One region of the Halobacillus sp. AWH4_228 genome, then DNA from elsewhere that is predicted to be linked to it. Evidence: riboswitches for the same ligand, from Rfam matches in the RefSeq annotation. Region 1 holds a riboswitch; each other region holds the start of a gene.
What was found. Region 1 has a riboswitch for S-adenosylmethionine ahead of ACXADP_RS00175 (methionine biosynthesis PLP-dependent protein). Riboswitches for the same ligand answer to the same signal wherever they lie in the genome.

Region 2: it holds a riboswitch for S-adenosylmethionine, as region 1 does, so the genes downstream of both, metK (methionine adenosyltransferase) here and ACXADP_RS00175 (methionine biosynthesis PLP-dependent protein) in region 1, are expected to answer to the same signal.
Region 3: it holds a riboswitch for S-adenosylmethionine, as region 1 does, so the genes downstream of both, ACXADP_RS09100 (homocysteine S-methyltransferase family protein) here and ACXADP_RS00175 (methionine biosynthesis PLP-dependent protein) in region 1, are expected to answer to the same signal.

Annotation. Positions count from the first base shown of each region.
Region 1 covers NZ_JBSWTE010000001.1:31,635-38,412, reverse strand. Annotated here, with positions in the region: gene ACXADP_RS00185 (bifunctional homocysteine S-methyltransferase/methylenetetrahydrofolate reductase) at 1-1,003, opposite strand, end outside; gene metC (cystathionine beta-lyase) at 1,000-2,181, opposite strand; gene ACXADP_RS00175 (methionine biosynthesis PLP-dependent protein) at 2,178-3,293, opposite strand; SAM riboswitch class I at 3,397-3,507, opposite strand; gene ACXADP_RS00170 (DUF4385 domain-containing protein) at 3,616-4,062, opposite strand; gene glsA (glutaminase A) at 4,052-5,020, opposite strand; gene ACXADP_RS00160 (cytochrome d ubiquinol oxidase subunit II) at 5,115-6,140, opposite strand; gene ACXADP_RS00155 (cytochrome ubiquinol oxidase subunit I) at 6,165-6,778, opposite strand, start outside.
Region 2 covers NZ_JBSWTE010000001.1:1,317,079-1,323,856, reverse strand. Annotated here, with positions in the region: gene ACXADP_RS06545 (tetraprenyl-beta-curcumene synthase family protein) at 1-388, opposite strand, end outside; gene ACXADP_RS06540 (lysophospholipase) at 401-1,183, opposite strand; gene ACXADP_RS06535 (gamma carbonic anhydrase) at 1,243-1,755, shown strand; gene metK (methionine adenosyltransferase) at 1,900-3,096, opposite strand; SAM riboswitch class I at 3,325-3,431, opposite strand; gene pckA (phosphoenolpyruvate carboxykinase (ATP)) at 3,682-5,274, shown strand; gene ytkD (RNA deprotection pyrophosphohydrolase) at 5,319-5,783, opposite strand; gene ACXADP_RS06515 (hydrolase) at 5,962-6,273, opposite strand; gene menC (o-succinylbenzoate synthase) at 6,328-6,778, opposite strand, start outside.
Region 3 covers NZ_JBSWTE010000001.1:1,814,033-1,820,810, forward strand. Annotated here, with positions in the region: gene ACXADP_RS09095 (amidohydrolase) at 427-2,058, shown strand; gene ACXADP_RS09100 (homocysteine S-methyltransferase family protein) at 2,119-3,168, opposite strand; SAM riboswitch class I at 3,341-3,445, opposite strand; gene ACXADP_RS09105 (DJ-1/PfpI family protein) at 3,796-4,419, shown strand; gene ACXADP_RS09110 (hypothetical protein) at 4,469-4,966, shown strand; gene ACXADP_RS09115 (hypothetical protein) at 5,056-5,382, opposite strand; gene ACXADP_RS09120 (hypothetical protein) at 5,562-5,924, shown strand; gene ACXADP_RS09125 (sodium/glutamate symporter) at 5,924-6,778, shown strand, end outside.

The sequences.
Region 1 (6,778 bases):
CGATGTTCAACTTTTTCGGGGGATCCAGTTCGACAATGATGGACCGGCCTTTCTTCGCCGCTTCATGGAGGTGTGGTCGTTGATCTTTAGTGGATTGGACGGCTGTTTCGGTCTTTTGTCGGACAACTACAATCTTTTCTTTGATCGGTGCTTTTCCTTTTACTTTGGATGCGATGGCTTCAATGTGCTCCGGTGTTGTGCCGCAGCACCCGCCGATGATCCGCGCCCCTTGGTCGTAAAGCGCCCGGGCGCTTTTTTGAAAGTAGGAGGGATCTGTCGCATAAACCAGTCTGCCATCCTGAAAGGCCGGCAGACTGGCATTCGGATAGACCGATAGAAAAGCTTTTTCGGGTAAGGGCACTTCTTCTAAGGACTGGATCATATGGTACGGGCCGAGACGGCAGTTGATGCCTGTCACGTCCGCTCCGATTTTTTCCAGATGAGTGAGCGCGTCAGGGAGTGGTGTACCATCCTGCAGCACCCCGGGTTCATGCATCGATACCTGGGCAATCAGAGGAAGGTCTGTTTCCTTCCGGGCGATCGACAGAATGGTGGAGAGTTCCTCTAGATCATAGAAGGTTTCAAAAAGAAGGCCGTCCACTTGTTCAAACAAAAGACAGTAGAGTTGTTCGCGGAAGCTTCGTTTTATTTCCTCAAGAGAAACAGCTTGTTTCTGAACCCCCCGGATGCCGCCGACCGTTCCGAGTACATACGCCTTGTCGCCGGCGGCATGTCTTGCGAGCTGGACAGCGGCTGTATTGATCTCCTTCACGTGATCCTCGAGGCCGTAACGGCCAAGCTTGATGTAATTGGCGCCGTACGTATTGGTTTGAATCAAATCGGCTCCTGCCTGGACGTAAGCGTCATGAACGCTTTTCACTTCTTCTGGATGCGAAAGGTTCAGTTCCTCGAAACACTGGTCGACCCCGTAGGAATAAAGAAGAGTCCCCATCGCCCCGTCTCCGACCAGTGTTTGTCTATGGAGGGCTTCACGTAATGTCATATACTCACCCTCCTGTCTTCAGTAGTCCGTTCGATTTGGTTCAAAGCCTGCGAAAAGTCTGCGATCAGGTCCTCCGGCTTTTCCAATCCGACCGATAAACGCAGCAGTCCGTCCGTGATGCCGCGTTTGGCCCGTTCCTCCTTAGGCATGGAGGCATGGGACATCCGCGCCGGGTACGATAAGATCGACTCGACAGCTCCAAGACTTACGGCATACACCGGAATTTCGACCGCTTTTGTGAATTGGCGGACCGCCTCCTCGTCACGGAGGCGGAACGATAGAACGGCTCCATACCCGTCGGATTGATACGTGTGGGTGGAATTCCCCGGATGACAGCGGAAGCCTGGGTAGTACACGTGCTCGACCAGAGGGTGACTGGATAAAGCTTCTGCGACTTTTGCCGCTGATTGAGATGATTGGGTGATTCGGCAGTGGAGTGTCTTCAGGCCGCGGAGCACGAGCCAGCAATCGTGTGCGCCCAGAATAGATCCGAAAGAATTCTGTAGAAAAGAAAGAGCCTCTGCGACATCTTCCCTGTTGGTCACAGCTAAGCCGGCAACGACATCACTGTGTCCGGCAATGAACTTCGTTGCACTATGGAGGACAAGATCGGCGCCAAGGTCGAGCGGACGCTGCAGGGCTGGTGTCATAAAGGTGTTATCGACAAAGGTGAGGCAGTTGTTCGCTTTGGCGAGTTTTGCCACTGCCCTTATATCAGTGATTTCAAGTGTTGGATTGGAAGGAGTTTCAATATATAACAGCTTCGTATTCGGCTTTATGGCTGTAGCCACTTCATGAAGATCGGTCATGTCAACAAAGGTGTGATCGATTCCAAAGCGGTGGAGAACATCGTGGATCATTCGGAAAGTCCCCCCGTATACGTCCTTGGTTATAACGATGTGATCCCCTTTGGATAAAAGCATGAACGCTGTGGAAATCGCTGCCATTCCGGAGGCGAAAGCAAAGCCTTTCGTGCCGTTTTCAAGGCCGGCGATCGTCTCTTCCAACGCTGTTCTTGTCGGGTTTCCCGACCGGCTGTAGTCGTAATCCCCCGGTGTGTCAAAATCCTGTTGGTGAAAGGTTGAGGCCTGTTGGATCGGGACACTCACCGCTCCGGTCTGCGGATCGAACTTCTGGTCGTTGTGAAGCAGGCGGGTCTGCAGGGAATGGGTATTCATTGGACGGATTCCTCCTTAGGTAATTGACTCAAAGTAGATTGAAGATCTCTCAAAAGATCATCGATGTGCTCCACGCCTACGGAAAAACGGAGCAGTTTATTGCACACGCCGTAGCGGACGCGTTCTTCTTCAGGGATATCGGCGTGGGTCTGGGTGGCGGGGTAGGTGATGAAGCTTTCCACACCTCCGAGACTTTCCGCGAAACTGATTAAATTCAATCCTCTTAGAAAAGGATCGATCCAGGCTTCTTCCTTTAGTCGGAAGGACACCATGCCGCCTTTTCCTGGGTAGAAAATATCACTCACACATGGATGATCCTCCAGGAATTGAACGACGGCTTTCGCGTTGCCTTCATGCTGCCTCATTCGTAGAGGCAGGGTTTTCATGCCGCGCATGACGAGCCAGGAGTCAAACGGCGACAGGACAGCTCCGGATGTATTTTGATGAAAAGCGAGCTTTTCGCTGATGTCTGCGCCTTTACTGACAAGCAGTCCGGCCAGAACATCGTTATGTCCGGCCAGGTATTTCGTCGCGCTGTGAATGACGACGTCTGCTCCTTCCTTCAGCGGCTGCTGGAGAACTGGTGTATAAAGGGTGTTGTCGACTATCAGCAGGAGGTCTTGTTTTTCTGCTAGTCCGGCCATCTGCCTGATGTCGGTTTGGTGCATGAGCGGATTTGTCGGAGTTTCAATGTAAACGGCTTTCGTACGTTCGGTCACATAAGAAGGCAGGTCATTCAGCTTTTCGTTTTCCAGGTAGGTAAACTGCAGACGGTAACGCTCCTTCATATGTTCAAATAAGCGGTAGGTCCCTCCATATAAATCTTCGGATACGAGAATTTCATCTCCTTCGCGGAAAAGAGAGAGGACGGTCTGGATGGCGGACATTCCGGAACTGAAGGCAAAACCTGCATCACCTTCTTCGATATCGGCGATGGAGGCTTCCAGGATTTTTCTTGTCGGGTTGCCCGTCCGCGTATAATCAAACCCTGTAGATTCCCCGAGCCCTGGGTGCCGGTAAGGGGTGGAAAAGTAAACCGGTGGGTTGATCGCTCCATACGGTTCGTTCCGCTGGTTTCCTGTCTGGACGAATTTTGTTTCCGTGTGACACATAAAAATACTCCTTTCGTTTATGAACCGATCAAGAGAGGAAGCAGTGTGAAAACAAAAAGGACGCCTTCTCTAAGAAGAAGGCGTCCTGGATATCCAAGGCTTCTTCTTATCTTTCAAGTTGATCAACAACTTGCTGGAGTTAGCACCCTTCTGGTCGATACCAGGGGTTGCTGAGGCTTCACAGGGCCAGTCCCTCTGCCTCTCTTGATAAGAATATAATTGTAAGTTCATGTAAATGTTGATGACTACTCTACACTACTCAGAAAGTTTTGACAATATGCATGCGGAAGATTTTCCAATTTTTAATCGGAACGTCCTGATTTTATCCGTATTCCTTTTGGTGGGCCCGTTTTTTCTCAAGGTATTCTTCATCTTCGCGGACTTTGATCCATTTCTCTTCGAAAATCCGGGCTGATTCTGCTTTTTCCTCATCTATATCCCGGTCATTGATATCTCCATCGTCATCGTATTTTTTTCCGCCTTTATAATTGGCGTACCGTCGCGAGCGTGTATACCCCATCTGGAGGAATTTACGGGCCATATCCATGCCGACAAAATCATCGTTTTTCTTATACTCTTCGAACATGGCGTAGATTTTTTCTGACGACTCTTTTGCGATCTCAGGTGTTTTGAAGCGCCAGTGCTGCAGAATTTCACTTTTGTAGGGCTCGACGAGAAGCACCCCCTGTTCTCCGCGCCCGACGCGGTATTTTCCGGGTTCTTCTCTGAAATCAATGGAATCAAAATCCAGATCGTAATCAAAAGGCATGGTCCTTCGTCCTTTCTGTATTTTCTATGCCGAACATATTTAATTTCAGGTCCCTGGACATTTTTTTGATCAAAGCGCCGCCGGCTGTACTGTTTCCCTTTTCATCAATGGCAGGGCCGACGACACCGATGCCCATTCTTCCAGGAACCGTACCGATGATGCTCCCGGATACTCCGCTTTTACACGGGAATCCAGCTTCGACTGCGTAGTGACCGGAGGAGTTGTACATCCCGGAGGTCATCATGATGGCTTTTACGGTTCTTAGGTGGTGGGCAGGAATCAAGCTTTCTTCCGTATCTGGATCGAGACCGCCTTTAGCAAGGAACAAGCCGACCCGGGCAAAGTCATGACAGCACATCATGACTGAATTCATACGATAGTATAAATCCAGCGCTTCTTCCACATCGGTCACAAGGGTTCCTGTGCTGTGCATAAAGTAGGCGAGGGAACGGTTGCGCGAGCCGTTCGCCTTTTCTGCTTCGTACATCTCACCGCTCATTTCTAGATGATCGTTGCTGGTGATTTTCTTTAAGAAATTCATGTAGCGGTCGAACCGGTTTTCCACGCTCTGTCCTTTAATAAGGGAAGCTGTAGCGATGGCGCCCGCGTTAATCATCGGATTGAAAGGCTTGCTTGTGTCATAGGATTCCAGCTGGCTGATGGAATTGAAGAAATCTCCCATCGGCTCCATTCCTACAGTTTGAAAAACACGGTCCTTTCCGAAGTCCTGGAGAGCAAGCATCAAGCTGATGACTTTTGAGGTACTCTGCATCGGAATGTATTTATCATGATCCCCGGCGCTGTAACTCGAGCCGTCTGTCGTGATGATGCTGACGCCGAGGTAGTCTTTATTTGCCTCCCCGTAATCAGGAAGGTTCATATTCACCTTTCCTTGAGAAGCATAGGGACGGCTGTCTTCAATGGCTTCTTCCAAATAGGAGTTCGATAGTTCTGTCATAGCGTTTCTCCTTTTTTGTAGTTCAGTACCCTTTTACAGAAAGTGGGTAAACAAAAAAGAGCAGCCATCCCCGCAGGGAAGTGGCTGCATGTGCTTACTGCTGCTTTAAGTAGCGCCGGTCTTTCAGGAACAACCTCCAGAATAAATAGAAGGCTGGAATCAAAATTCCGAACCCGACGGCGTAAACGATCAGCATCGGATAGAAGGTGGACGCGTTGGTGAACCCATCGCTGACTGTTAAATCAGGGTAAATCAAGTACGGCAGGTGGGCGGATCCGTAGGCATAAATAGCGAATCCGTACTGCAGCACGATCATGATGACGGCAGGTCGGGCCCGTCCCTTTCTTCCGTCCGGTTTTTTCAAAAACAAAAGAACATAGCCGATCAGGAAAAACAATAAGGAAAGACCGAAGATGAGCCAGTTCTGCTCAATATTATCAACGATCCAACCAGCTTCTTCAGGAAACGTTCCAATGGTCAGCATAGCGACGGCGATGCTGACAGGTCCGAGCCAAAGAGCATGTTTCCGGAAGGTATCATACGCGTCCCAATCTTCGGCTTCCTTGGCATAATCCATTAAGAAGACGGAAGAAATGAACAGTTCTGTCGAAAGGCCGAACAATACGTGCATGTACAGCGTCGGATGGGTCAGAAGATCTCCGTATTCCAACCGTGGATAATCATCTTCGAAACTGATGAACCCACCGAGGGTGATCGGGAGAATACTAACGAGCAGGGCAGGAATGATCAGCCCTGTGACCCCGGAGGTGACACGAAGGAGTCCGACAAATTTCCCAGCATAGTGCTGGAACACCATAAAGGTGGTGCGGATCGTCAGGAGCAGCAGTCCGAGCGCGACAGGAACAAGCAGGACACTGCTCAGAAGCGTCGTTGCATAAGGGAAAAACGTGACCACAGATACGACGAAGATGACGAGGAATACATTGGTGACCTCCCACGTCGGAGATAAAAAGCGGTTCGCAATTTGGGAGGCGCTTTTCTCTTCACTTTTTCCATAAATCATCCCCCAGAACCCTGCTCCAAAATCAAGAGAGCCAAGCATTGCGTAAATGAACAGCAGGCTCCACAAAATGGTGACGGCCAGTGTTGAAGCTTCCATGAAATGTTCTTCCTTTCTCTGCCTTTATTGAGAGCTCAAGTCCCGGCTGACAGGGTTTCTCTTGAAATAGAACCGGAGGACGAATCCTGTGACGAACAACAGAGTGATGTACAAACCCATGAACAAGTAAAAGAGAAAACCGACACTTTTGGATTTTGTTGCAGCTTCCCCTGTTCTCAGGACATCTGTAATCGTCCACGGCTGACGCCCGATACAGCTGAAGCACCAGCCGGCTTCAATCGCCAGCAGAGCCAGCGGGCCGCTGACGACAAGGATGGCGAGAATCCATCCGGGAAACTCTTTTTTAAGAACAAGTTTCCAGAACAAGGCGGCAAAAGCGACGGCAATCAGGACGGTACCGATGCCGACCATGACATTGAACAGAATATGGACATACAAGGGCGGCCACAGCTCCTGCGGGTATTCATTCAGACCGATCACTTCGGTATCAAACCGGTCACCAGCAAGGAAGCTCAGTCCGTATGGAATTTCAATGGCGTACTTCACCCGCTGGTCCTCGAGGGATGTGTAGCCTCCGACAGAAAGCGGGGCATAACGCTGAGTTTCGAACAGCCCTTCGGCAGCTGCCAGTTTTCTTGGGTTGTATTCATGCAGCATTTGAGCGGTTTCGTGGCCGT
Region 2 (6,778 bases), 1.3 Mb from region 1:
CTTCCCTGTATTTATAATAGTCGCGGCACGGATTCCCAGGGGTTAATGCATCGGCCATCGACAAGTGGAGCCTTTCAAAATCATCAGGATCCATGGAGGTGCTCCGATCACATAAATTATCGAGATAATCACTGATCGTCTGATAAGCGACAATAAAGCGGACAGCAAGATCCGGGCGGTCACCGGAAAGCACGGAATAAACCGCCCCACCTTCGCAATGGAACGTTTTATCCTTGATACTGGCCTGGGCCTGCGTTCTTAATTCTTCATCAGGGATTCGGGAGGCAGCATCTTTCCAATAGGCTAGTTCTTTATGTACTCGCGGAAACACATTCCGATACACTTCGTAAAGCAGATGGACAGCATTGCTTGGAACGGACTCCTTCAAGGGTGGACACTCCTAACGTTCATTTATTATGTTGCTCAAAAAAGATCGTGTATGGTGATAGACCTGGTCATTTTCCGGTTCATTAAAAATCTCATGGTAAAGACCCGGCCACAGCTTATAACTTTTTTCACTGGTATCGACATGATTGAACCATTCTTTTGTGCGTGCCGGATCCACTAAAAGGTCTTCCTCTGCCTGCATCACTAAAAGAGGCACATCAGGAAAACGGCTGACTTGTTGAAACGCCCGGATTCCCGCCTTTTGAAACTCACGGTACCACCGCACCGATACTTTATCAATGACAAGCGGATCCTGACGGAATTCTTCAACCTTGATTTGGTTTCTAGTTACATTTTCGGGATTCTGTCCCGCTTTCATACGCAGCGAAGGGGTAAAAACATTCAATAGATAGGAAAAAGCCTCCAGCGGGCGGGCCGTTTTATTCCGGATCTGTACAGCAGGAGAAGATAAAATCACACCATCCAGCTGCGGCTGCTTTTCCTCCATAAAACGAATCACAGCCAACCCCCCCATGCTGTGGCCGAGAAGGAAAATTTTTTTATCCGGATCCGCCTGCTCATACCAGCTTTGAATGGTTTCAACGTAATCACCAAACGAACGGATATGACCTTTCTTCCCATCAGACAACCCCTGCCCCGGCAGGTCTCCATAAATCACCGAAAAACCGTCCTGACGGAAACGATCAGCAAGTTCCTTATACCTTCCCATATGCTCAAAAGCGCCATGGACGAGAATGATGGTTGCACGATCACGGGCCGATTCCAGTTTTTCCACAGCCGATCCCTCTTTTCATTTGATATACTGATGTTACTCATATTATAAGGGGGCTTCGTATGATTTGCGAATATAAAGGAAAACGACCTCTCATCCACCCATCAGCTTTTACAGCAGAAGATGCCGTCATTACCGGGGATGTTGTCATAGAAGAGAACGCAAGCATCTGGTTTAAGACGGTCATCCGCGGCGATGTCTCATCGGTACATATCGGTAAGAACACAAATGTCCAGGATCTGAGCATGCTGCACCAAAGCCCTGACCAGCCTCTCATACTGGAAGACGGCGTTACGGTCGGGCACCAGGTTACCCTGCATTCTGCACACATTAAACAGGACGCTTTGATCGGCATGGGATCCATGATTCTGGATGGCGCTGTCATAGGGGAGCGGGCCTTTATCGGAGCAGGAAGCCTTGTTCCGCCCGGAAAAGAAATCCCTCCGGATACACTGGCCTTCGGACGGCCGGCCAAGGTGATCCGTTCCTTAACAGAAGAGGATTACAAGGAAATGGACCGGATCCGGAAATCGTATGTCGCAAAAGGGCAGTACTATAAGAACCTTCGGGGCTGAAATGCTTTTCAGCTCGATGCCTGCATGATCAGAAGACATACAGAGGGAAGTGGATAGCCGTATCAAATCAATGCGTACTCTGCCGTTAGTGCAACTCGTGAAAATAAAAAAAGCTGTTTCCTCCAACAAGGAAACAGCTTTTTTTTATTGAAAACGACCGCTGAGCTCTTCCGCTTTATCCGTACGTTCCCATGGAAACTCAACATCTGTCCGTCCAAAATGGCCGTAGGCAGACGTATCACGGTAAATAGGTTTACGAAGATCGAGCATTTTAATGATTCCAGCAGGACGGAGGTCAAACAAGTCACGCACAGCGTCCACCAGCTTTTCTTCCGACACTTTGCCGGACCCGCTGGTATTGATGGAAATGGAAACCGGCTGGGCCACCCCGATTGCATAGGCGAGCTGGACTTCCACTGTATCCGCAAGACCTGCAGCTACGATGTTTTTCGCAACATAACGAGCCGCGTATGCAGCAGAACGGTCCACTTTGGTCGCATCCTTCCCACTGAAGGCACCACCACCGTGACGCGCATATCCACCGTACGTATCTACGATGATCTTACGTCCTGTTAAACCGGCGTCCCCTTGAGGACCTCCGATTACAAAACGCCCGGTCGGATTGATAAAGTATTTGGTTTCATCATCAATATAGCCTTCCGGTACAACGGGCCCGATCACCTGCTCTTTCAAATCCTTCTGGATCTGTTCGAGCGTGACTTCTTCAGCGTGCTGCGTCGAAATAACAATCGTATCCACGCGGACCGGCTGATCATTTTCATCATATTCAATCGTTACCTGCGTCTTGCCGTCAGGACGAAGGTAATCGAGTGTTCCGTCTTTGCGGACATCAGAAAGACGCTTGGAAAGTTTGTGGGCAAGAGAAATAGGCAGCGGCATCAATTCGGGCGTTTCATTGTTGGCAAAGCCGAACATCAGTCCCTGGTCACCGGCACCGATGGCTTCTATTTCATCATCGCTCATTTTCCCTTCACGGGATTCAAGCGCAACATCCACTCCCCCTGCGATATCCGGGGACTGCTCATCAATAGCCGTCAAAACGGCACATGTATCTGCATCAAAGCCGTATTTTGCTCGTGTATATCCAATATCTTTAATCGTCTGGCGCACGATCGATGGAATATCAACATAGGTATTCGTACTGATTTCACCGGAAACCAGGACAAGTCCCGTAGTTACTGTTGTCTCACATGCCACCCTTGCATTCGGGTCGTTTTTTAAAATTTCATCTAAAATAGCATCAGAAATAGCGTCACAGATTTTGTCCGGATGACCTTCTGTCACGGATTCTGATGTGAATAACCGGCGGTTCGCTGGCATTCTAAAAACTCCTCCTTCTGTAAGTACAAAGTATTAGACGGAACTCTTTACCAGTATGTGTAGAAAAACATAAGTTCATTTCATAGTGTCATCCTGGATCCGAAAACATTTTCGTGCACGTTCTCAGTCAGAAATAATAAACAGGCGGCAAGGCCTGGTCATGGACATTTCCTTCTTATAAAAAGAAAAAACCCTTCCTATACCGAGGAAAGGGGCTGCTTCCTTTCGCTCTTATCGTCCAAGGAGCTGACTCCTTGCTTCAGGTTAGCACCATGTCCCTGCGGACGGTTGCTGGGTTTCAAAGGGCCTGTCCCTCCACCAACTCTGGATAAGAGAGTTTCCGTTCTCAGCTATCGTATCGAAAAGCGTGTTTAATGTCAATTGGATTCATCGGGTTTCGACGCACCCCTTCCATCCAGATTCAACCTGGATAAACGTTCTGTTCAAACCATCATAGGATAATAACAGCCATGAAATATGGCAGTGTTGAAAACTTTCCCACAATCCACTGAATAGTATGGACGATTAAAATAAATGTGTTATACTAATCTCACATTATTAAACTGCAAAGGCGGGACGATGCATATGAGTACAATAAACCAACTGTCAGAACTTAATCTTCTACTTTCCCAGGACCATGTCCACCACCAATTATCTGTTCCACATTTAGTGGAAAAGATTTTATACCGCAATGAAGGTACACTAACGGAAAAAGGGGCCGTTCAGGCTACGACAGGTACCTATACGGGACGCTCACCAAAGGACAAATTCATTGTCCGTGACGACGTAACCGAAGATAAAGTCGAATGGGGTGCTGTGAACCAGCCTATTGACGATGATACGTTTGTGAAATTATACCATAAAGTGCTCGATTATTTGAAAGACCGCAGGGAGTTATTCGTCTTCAAAGGTTTTGCAGGAGCGGATGAGCGCTACCGCCTTCCTATGCAGGTTCTTACAGAATTCGCCTGGCACAACTTATTCGCCCGCCAAATGTTCATCCGGCCGGAGGCATCCGAATTGGAGGAGCATGACACAGAGTTCACTGTCATATCTGCTCCAACCTTCAAAGCAGATCCTGACGTGGATGGTACGAATTCCGAAGCGTTCATCATGGTTTCGTTTAAACACCGCGTTGTCCTCATCGGAGGAACAGAATACGCAGGGGAAATCAAGAAGTCCATCTTCTCCGTCATGAACTACCTGCTTCCGGAAAAGAACGTCCTTCCGATGCACTGCTCGGCCAACATCGGCAAAGAAGGCGACGTTGCTCTGTTCTTCGGTCTGTCGGGCACAGGAAAAACGACTCTGTCCGCTGATCCTCAGCGCCGCCTGATCGGGGACGATGAGCACGCCTGGTCCCCCTACGGTGTCTTTAACATTGAAGGGGGATGCTATGCGAAGTGCATCAACCTGTCCAAAGAAAAAGAACCGCAGATCTATGATGCCATTCATTTCGGCTCGGTTTTGGAAAACGTCGTCCTTCAGCCGGATTCGCACGCGCCGGATTATGACGATACGAGCCTGACGGAAAATACACGGGCCGCCTACCCACTGGATCACATTGATAATACAGTCCAGCCAAGTATTGCCGGCCACCCAAATGCCATCATTTTCTTGACAGCTGATGCCACGGGAGTCCTCCCACCAATCAGCCGTTTAACAAAAGAACAGGCGATGTACCATTTTCTAAGCGGCTATACGAGTAAACTGGCTGGAACAGAGAGAGGGATTACCAAGCCGGAAGCGACTTTCTCCGCCTGCTTCGGCTCCCCTTTCCTTCCGCTTGCTCCATCAGCATATGCTGAAATGCTCGGAGAGAAAATAGACCAGTTCAATACGGACGTCTTCCTTGTCAATACAGGCTGGTCAGGGGGAGCCTACGGAGAAGGCGAGCGTATCAAACTGAGTTACACGCGTTCCATGATCCATGCCGCTCTGGAAGGTGAACTGAGTTCTGCCGAAACTTATAAAGACCCTGTGTTCGGCCTTCACATCCCGACCCACTGCCCGGGAGTACCGGACGAAGTCTTATTCCCGAGAAAAACGTGGAACAATCCTGCCGCTTATGATGAAAGTGCCAAAGAACTTGCTGAAAAGTTTCATGCCAACTTCAAAAAGTTCACGTATGCCAGTGATAAAATCAAACAGGCCGGCCCGACCCACCACACAAACTAAACAGAAAAAAATCCGCCGTTATCCAAACGGCGGATTTTTTCTGTTTAGCGGTGTTCCAGACGCTTTAAACATTCCGGCAGAACCTCATCCTTCATCATGAAGCTGAACCGGTCGTTATTTTTCAAGTTTCCCGGCAGATGCCGGAAAAGGACAGGACCATGCGTTTCAAAATAATGATCCTGATCAGCCAGCTCAGATATTGTAGCAAAATAGACATTCTTGATGACAGTTCCGCCTTTTCCATCGACATGATACTGCCCAAGATAAGTCAGATCATCAATATCGGCTCCTGTTTCTTCTTTCACTTCTCTTACTGCTGCCTGTTCCGCCGTCTCCCCTTCTTCTACTTTCCCACCAGGGAATTCGAGCCCTCTGTCTTTGTGCCGGGTTAACAGCCACTGATCACGAAAGCGGCAGATGATCCACACATGTTTCGGCTCTTCAGAAAAAGGGTGATCCTCGAAGGATAACCGGACAGGATTTTGATAAAAATCATAAAAAGTTTTCATGTCTCTTCAACTGCCTTTAATCCTTGTTATACGTTCGCTTTCCTGTTTAAATCGTACCATAAGCAGCCGCAAATACAAACCAGTCCCTCTCTACTTGTAGGATTTCCGGTCCGTACCGACACAAAATCCCCCGATTATGTACGAAAGAACCGCTTCAAAAGGGGAAGCGGCCCTTCTCTCAATTTTTCAATACGCCCATTTCCTCAATATGCTTCTTCGTCATTTCATCACCCAGATCATAGATCTGCTGGAAAGCCTTATGCATATCCTCATCGGTATCATCGTTATCCTGATCCTGATGGTAAGGCATAAATGGAATATGAGCCCTGTAAAAGGACCGGCCGTCTGCCTGGGCAATCTCATCAAACACTTCACGCAGAGCCGTCACTTCTTCAGGGGTGGCGTAGATAATAAAATCATCATTATTAGCATCATGATTTACTGAAATCTCCCGCGTACCGATGTTAATGTAATACTGATCTCGTTCCATCTTCACCCTCCTTTCCCTTAGTGTGAACCATGAAGGGAAAGGTTATGAGTCCATTTAGGAAAGGAGATGGGTGGAAGACAGCTGTGTTGCCTCTGCCAGCTTTTCCTCATCGACTTCTATGCCGATCCCATGACCTTGAGGCACAGGTAAGGCGCCTTTCTGCACTTTCAAGGGAGGCTTTACAATATCAGCTTCAAAATAACGCGTCGACCCGGACAAGTCTCCCGGTATGGTGAAATTAGGCAGAGAGGCAAGGGCAAGGTTATGGGCTTTGGATATCCCTGATTCCACCATACCCCCGCACCACACCGGTACTCCGGATGCGGCACAGAAATCATGGATTTCTTTGGCGGCCGCCAATCCTCCTACACGGCTGATTTTCACATTGATAATCCGGCAGCTTCCCAATTCAACCGCCTGTACAGCATCTTGAAATGAGGTCACCGATTCATCCAGGCAGATCGGTGTCTGCATCTGTTTCTGTAGCTGCTGGTGCAGATAAAAA
Region 3 (6,778 bases), 1.8 Mb from region 1:
ATACGATTTGATATATGGAATGCTATCAGAATATGGAAGGATTGGATAGATTCTGTTCCTTCTTTTCTAAAAAAACGGCGTCTGTATGGACGATGATGCAAAGATTGCCGAGACCTGCACAGAACGGCTGACCCGTAAGCGGATCAGCCGTTTTCCTGTATAAAGGACCCGGGTGTTTATAAAGAGGAACGGAGCAGAGTAGACGAATTATGAACATACAGGGGAGGTTTGGAAGGAGAAATGTGTGCATGATGGATGAATAGGGTGACCTAAAAGAATAGGAGCAAGGAACCCGGTGTAAAGTCTCTTTTTGGTCATTTTTTCCTCATGTTATACTATCCTCTTCATTACTTAAGGGGAAAATGGAGATCAAACCATTAGAACCTTTCCCCCATGACCTAGACGATTACAAGAGGAGACATGACCATGCAGACGATTTACTACGGAGGAAATATTCTTACTATGGAAGAGGAAAATACGTTTGTCGAATCGATTTTAATCGAGGATGGATGGATTAAACGTAAGGGCGCACTTCAGGAAATCGAGAAGGAAGCACATCCATCAGAGGTGGAAAAAGTGGACTTGAAAGGGAAAACGTTAATGCCTTCGTTTATTGACCCCCACGGGCATATCTCTTTTGTAGGTCCGGTTTCCCGGATGGCAGATCTGAGCGGCTGCGAAAACTTTGAAGATGTCAAGCGCACGCTTCGTCAATACATAGAGCAGCAGGAAGACGAACAAGACGGAGTGATTATTGGGTTTGGCTATGATCACACGATATTGGATGAGGGACACCACCCTGCCAAGGATATCCTGAACGAGGTCACAGATCGACCTCTCTTTGTTTTTCACGCTTCCGCTCACATGGGTTGTGCTAACGACGCTCTTCTGCAAATGGCAGGCGTTGATTCCGAAACGGAGGAAGTCGAAGGTGGAACCATTGGCCGGATGGCAGAAAGTATGGAACCAAACGGATATTTTGAGGAAACAAGTCTTTCATTAATTCAACCGTATCTGCAACAAGGGATGGAAATGGATGCTTTGAAGATGGTGGAAGAAGGACAGAACGTTTATATACAGAATGGGATAACAACTGTGCAGGATGGAGCCGCCTCTCAGCAGTTCGTCGAGTTGTGTAAAGCCTTAGCTGAAGAGGACCGACTGCTTATTGATGTCGTATCCTACCCTCTTATGGACACCAATCCGAATGAGATCTTTGCATCCAACCCTCTTTATGCGAAGCAATACCATAAACGCTTGAAGCTTGGTGGATACAAAATGTTCTTAGATGGCTCTCCGCAGGGGAAAACAGCCTGGCTTACGGAACCTTATGAAGGAGAGGAAACGTATAGAGGCAGTGCCTGGTACAGCGATGAGCAGGTGAAGCAGTTTACAAAACAGGCGGTTCAAGACGATGTTCAATTGTTAACTCACTGCAATGGAGATGCAGCAGCCGATCAGCTGCTGAGAAGCTATAAAGCTTCTGTAGAAGAAACGGAAGATCCGGAGAAAGATGTGCTCAGACCGGTCATGATTCACTGCCAGACCGTCCGTGATGATCAGCTGGATGAAATGAAGAAGATTGGAATGATCCCCTCTATGTTTGTTGATCATACGTATTACTGGGGAGATGTCCACTTGAAAAACCTCGGTGAAGAGCGGGGAAACCGGATCAGTCCGGCTAAATCAGCCATAAAGAAAGGTCTTCCTGTCAATTTCCATCAGGACGCTCCTGTTATCAAGCCGAACATGCTTCAAACGATCTGGAGTGCTGTGAATAGAAAAACGAGAACAGGAGTAACGATTGGAGCAGAACAGCGTACGACCGTGTATGAAGCTCTTCAAGCCGTTACGATTCATGCCGCCTATCAATATGGAGAAGAAGAGACAAAAGGAAGCCTTCATGCAGGGAAGCTAGCTGATTTGGTCATCCTTGATCAGAGCCCCTTCCAAGTAGACCCCATGCAGATCAAAGAAATACAGATTGAAGAAACAATTAAGGAAGGACGCACCTTATACAAAAGGGAAGAAAACCAGGGGAATCCAAATGCATTGTGAGCCCTGCCGTTTTCGTTTTAATAAAGCCGCCTGTCCAAGTAGGACAGGCGTTTTTTTTGCTTAGGCTTTTGTTTTATACGATGTTATATGATCCTGCAGCGTGTCATCACTGCCGAATAGGAAGTGTTTCTTCATATCTGGTGAATACGTGGAGTTTACAGCTGTGCGTCCGACAGTTTCGACTACTTCACGAAGCATAGCCGGAGACGCTCCACAGCAGAGTCCCAGGTAGTTCACACCGATACCGTGAGCTTCCTTAGCCCATTCCGCCAGTTCATAGCGGTTCGTATAGAGCGGGTCGAGAGATGTTGGGAACGTTGTTTCCGTTGGGAGCGTGCAGGCACAGCCACCGTCCGGCAGGTTGAAGAAAGTAGGATGCTCCTCCGTTGTCCGGTAAGGGATTGGAAGGGCCCCAACATAACCGTCCACGGTTTTACGGATTTTCTCAACGTACGGCTGCATCGTTGCCGGACCGCGGAAACAGTTCATTCCTACAACGAGCGCCCCTTTTTCTTCTAATAAGCGGCAGGCCTCTTCGACTTCATAGCCATCCCGCAAGACGTTCTCCCCCATCAGACCGAATGTGATGACAGCAGGGAGGTCCTGCTTTTGAATTTCTTCAAGAGCAATCAGAGCTTCTTCATAGTAGTAGAAGGTTTCACCATTCACGAAATCTACACCTTCCTCTTTACACCAGCCGATCATCTCTGCAAACATGCTCCTTGTTTTCTCAACAGCTTCAGGATCATCCGGATTGAACAGGTTGGTATTGGAAACGTTCCCAGCCACAAGAGCTTCTTCCTCTGGATGCTCTTGAGCCACCTCTTTAGCCAGACGAATTGCCTGACGGTTGAGCGGTTCCAGTAATTCTTCTTTTCCAATAATTCTCATTTTTTCGCGGTGACCGTTATACGTGAATGCTAACACAACGTCGGAGCCCGCAAGCATATAGTCTCGATAAGTCTGTTTGAGTGCCTCCGGGTTATCCAGCGCTACTTCCGGTACGAAGGATCCAGCTTGTAAATAGCCGCGGCGCTCCAATTCAAACAAGTAACCTTCTCCACAAATGACGGGTCCATCCTGTAACCTCTGCTCTAATGATCGTTTCATTTCACAACAACCTTTCCATTTGGTATTGAATAAATATATTAGAAAGCTCATCCTTCTAAAGGAATATGCTGACTCACAGATTCTGATGGAGCTCTTTTTAACAGAAGAAGTGGTGTATATTTCCATTAAAAAAAGACCTCCTTTGATAAGGGGCCTTCCATTTATCTAAGACTCCTTATCTTCAAGGCAGTATAACTGCCTTCTGGATTTAGCACCGTGCCAATGGCTGGTTGCTGAGGTATCAAAGGGCCAGTCCCTACACCTCTCTGGATAAGTTCGTATGTAATTTTTAAAGCAGCTGATCCGTTTGATCAACGTGTATCCTTTCGCTTGCGTTATACATTACAGGAAAATATAGTGAGAATCAATAGAATTTTCGGAAAAAATACACCGGTATTTAAAAGCGGAAGTTAAGAAGGCAGCGCCGTTTCGACGATAATGGGAAAATGAACGTAGACTTATAGGTGGAGGGGTTCTCTTCATTATGAAACTTTATACAAGGCATTTCGTAGTCCCTTATAGAAGGTTTTGTATGGGGGAGCAGGCGATGTGTTCTGTCTTAACAGGAATGGTTTTTCTGTCTTAGGGATTGTGGTGGGAAGTGCGTAAAAAATGGAGGTTGGTAGAATGAACGTTTATGTCTATGCTTTAGATACCTTGGCAGACTGGGAACTTGGCTATGTAACCGCTGAGTTGAACTCGGGGCAGTACTTTAAAAGAAGACGGGAAGATGTTTCACTTCAGGTGGCAGGGGCAGGAAAAGAAACAATTACGACAAAAGGAGGGATGAGGATTACACCTGATATAACCACGGATGAGATCCTCCTTTCTCCTTCGACCGTTTTGCTGCTGCCCGGAGCAGATACGTGGAACCGATGTATCCATCAACCCATCATACATAAAGCAGCGAAGCTTCTGGACTGTGGGGCGACGGTTGCTGCCATTTGTGGGGCCACACCGATGCTTGCTGAAGCCGGTTTGTTAAACATTCGTTTCCATAACAGCAACAGTCTTGAATATCTTTATATGGTCCGTCCGAACTATGATGGGGAGGCGTATTACAAGGACATAAAGGCCGTAGCGGATCAGAACCTTATAACAGCCAGCTCTGCAGGAGCCCTTTTATTTGCGAATCTTATACTTAAGCACTTGGACGTTTTTTCGGAAAGAACCCTGGAAGCGTGGTATACGTACTTCAACACAGGTGATCCCCGGTACTTTTACATATTGATGGAAACCTTAGAGAAATAGATTCAATAGAAGATGAAAGTGTTGTCTCAAGGTGGGAGAGGAGGAGAGCATGGACAAAGCAATCCATTTTCTATTCATCATTCTTATCTTTATTGTGTATCATGTCGTATCATTCGGAGATACTCCCGCTCCTTTTGGGGTAGGCGTCAAAGAGTTGGGAGATCAGACAACGAGGGTCGAAGAATATAATTGGAGAGGAAGCACCGTTCATCAAACTGTTATAAGCTGGAAGTCGCTGGAGGACAAGCCGGAAGAACTGACGTATCTCTGGGTGAATGAAAAACAATTAAGACAAATGTATGCGGCCTTCCTTTCTTATGTCCTGCTATTGTTCTATTTCCCTCTATCTAAACTTATAAGATTGAAATCCAGCATCAAAGAGAAGGATACGAGTCTGAATCCTTTTTGGAAGGGAGTTTTATTTATACTGGGTACAGGCGTCTACACAGCCGTATTGATCACCGGCATTGTGCAATACCAAGAGCTGTTGGATGAAACCACTCGCTTACTAGCTGAACTGGAGCCACTAATGCATCAGGATGAGTGAAGGGATTTCAGATTACATCACGAAAAAAAAGGGAGCACGATAAAAGTGGCTCCCTTTTCTTTGTTCAATGAGAGGGTCGATCTATACGTTTACTCTGTCACCCTGGTGACCTTGCTGATCTGCATAGGTTCCTCCTGCAGCGGAAGGCCTTTTTCGACACTCCCTACATCACATAGTGGAATGAAACTGGTTGTCCCAGGTACAAGTAGATCATCGATTTCAAGAACATAGTCTTCCAGTCCTCGATACCTGCCGACAAAAATGCCTGCTCCTTCTTCTACGAAGAAAGTGATGCCAATCGTATCTCCGCAGCGGAAACGGCTGGAGATGAGATTAGCTAGTCCAGTAACACAGCAGCTGCAGGTGATTACATCCACATCGGGATGAGAATCCTTTTTACACGGTTTATGATTCATACCATACACCTCCTGAATATCAAGATAGTACATTCTATGACAGGATATGAACTATGGTATAGATGAATATCACAGTCGCTGAAAAGATAGAGAAGCAGATGGGTTTTCTATTATTTTTACTAAGGCAGCCGGAATAATACAGACCGAATTATACATGTAGGTAAAGCATTCCCCATTCGATGATGAAACGTAAACCTCGTTCTTTGCTGAAGTTACCCATGGTCGAAGTTCATTTCGTTTTCAATTCGGCTTTTGTTGATGAATCGTATAAGGCCACAACCCCCTCAGAATCCACACCTCCAAAAAATCATCGATTTCGTTCAGGAACAGTGCCTGTCATCAGGTTCAGGAAAGAGGATGATTTCCATAGAGGGGATCGGTTGGGATCTAGGATAGGATGTATAAGAAAGAAAGACTTTTCAAAGGAAATGATTGAAAAGTCTTTCTTTTTTCATAAGCGTTTAAAACTCTTTTTTCAGCGGGAATCGGGGGAAAAGGTTATTCATGAATTGAAGTTTAAAAACAGCGGGGTGATGGGATAATGAGTCCGGAACAAATAGGTTTTGCGCTATTATACATTGGTGTATTTCTTATCATCGGGAAGATTATCAGAGTAAAAGTGAAAATATTTCAGGATCTTTTTCTGCCGGCATCGATTATCGGCGGCTTTATAGCTTTATTATTAGGTCCGCAGGTGCTTGGGAAAATTGCAGCCCAATTTGTGGCAGAAGGGCATTTCTTAACGAACGGCATTATGACAGATACGATTATCCAGGTTTGGTCAGCCCTTCCAGGGTTAATGATTAACGTAGTATTTGCTTCTCTCTTCTTGGGAGCGGCTATGCCTAAATTGAAAGACGTGTGGACCTACGGCGGCCCTCAGCTTGCCTTTGGCTGGGCCGTCGGGTGGGGACAGTATGTCATCGGCTTGTTAGTCGTACTGCTGATTTTAACACCCTTTTTCGATATTCCAGCGATGGCCGGTGCTCTTATTGAAGTGGCTTTTGAAGGAGGACACGGTACAGCGGCGGGAATGGCAAGTACATTTGAAGAGCTAGGTTTTTCAGAAGCCTTCGATTTAGCGATCGGCCTGGCCACTGTGGGTGTTTTATCAGGGGTCATCTTTGGTATTATCTTGATTAACTGGGCGGTCCGGAACAACAAGACCGAGGTCATCAAGGATGTTGATGGATTTTCTGAACTGCGGAAGAGCGGCATTATGGAATATCAGAATCGTGAACCTGCCGGGAAAATGACTCTCCGCCCTGAATCCATCGAGCCGTTATCCTTCCACCTCTCCATCATAATGGTCGCCATTCTGATTGGCTGGGGTATTTTACAAGGGCTGATCGGACTTGAAAGCATCACGATTGCCAATTGGACAGGATCAAGCTTC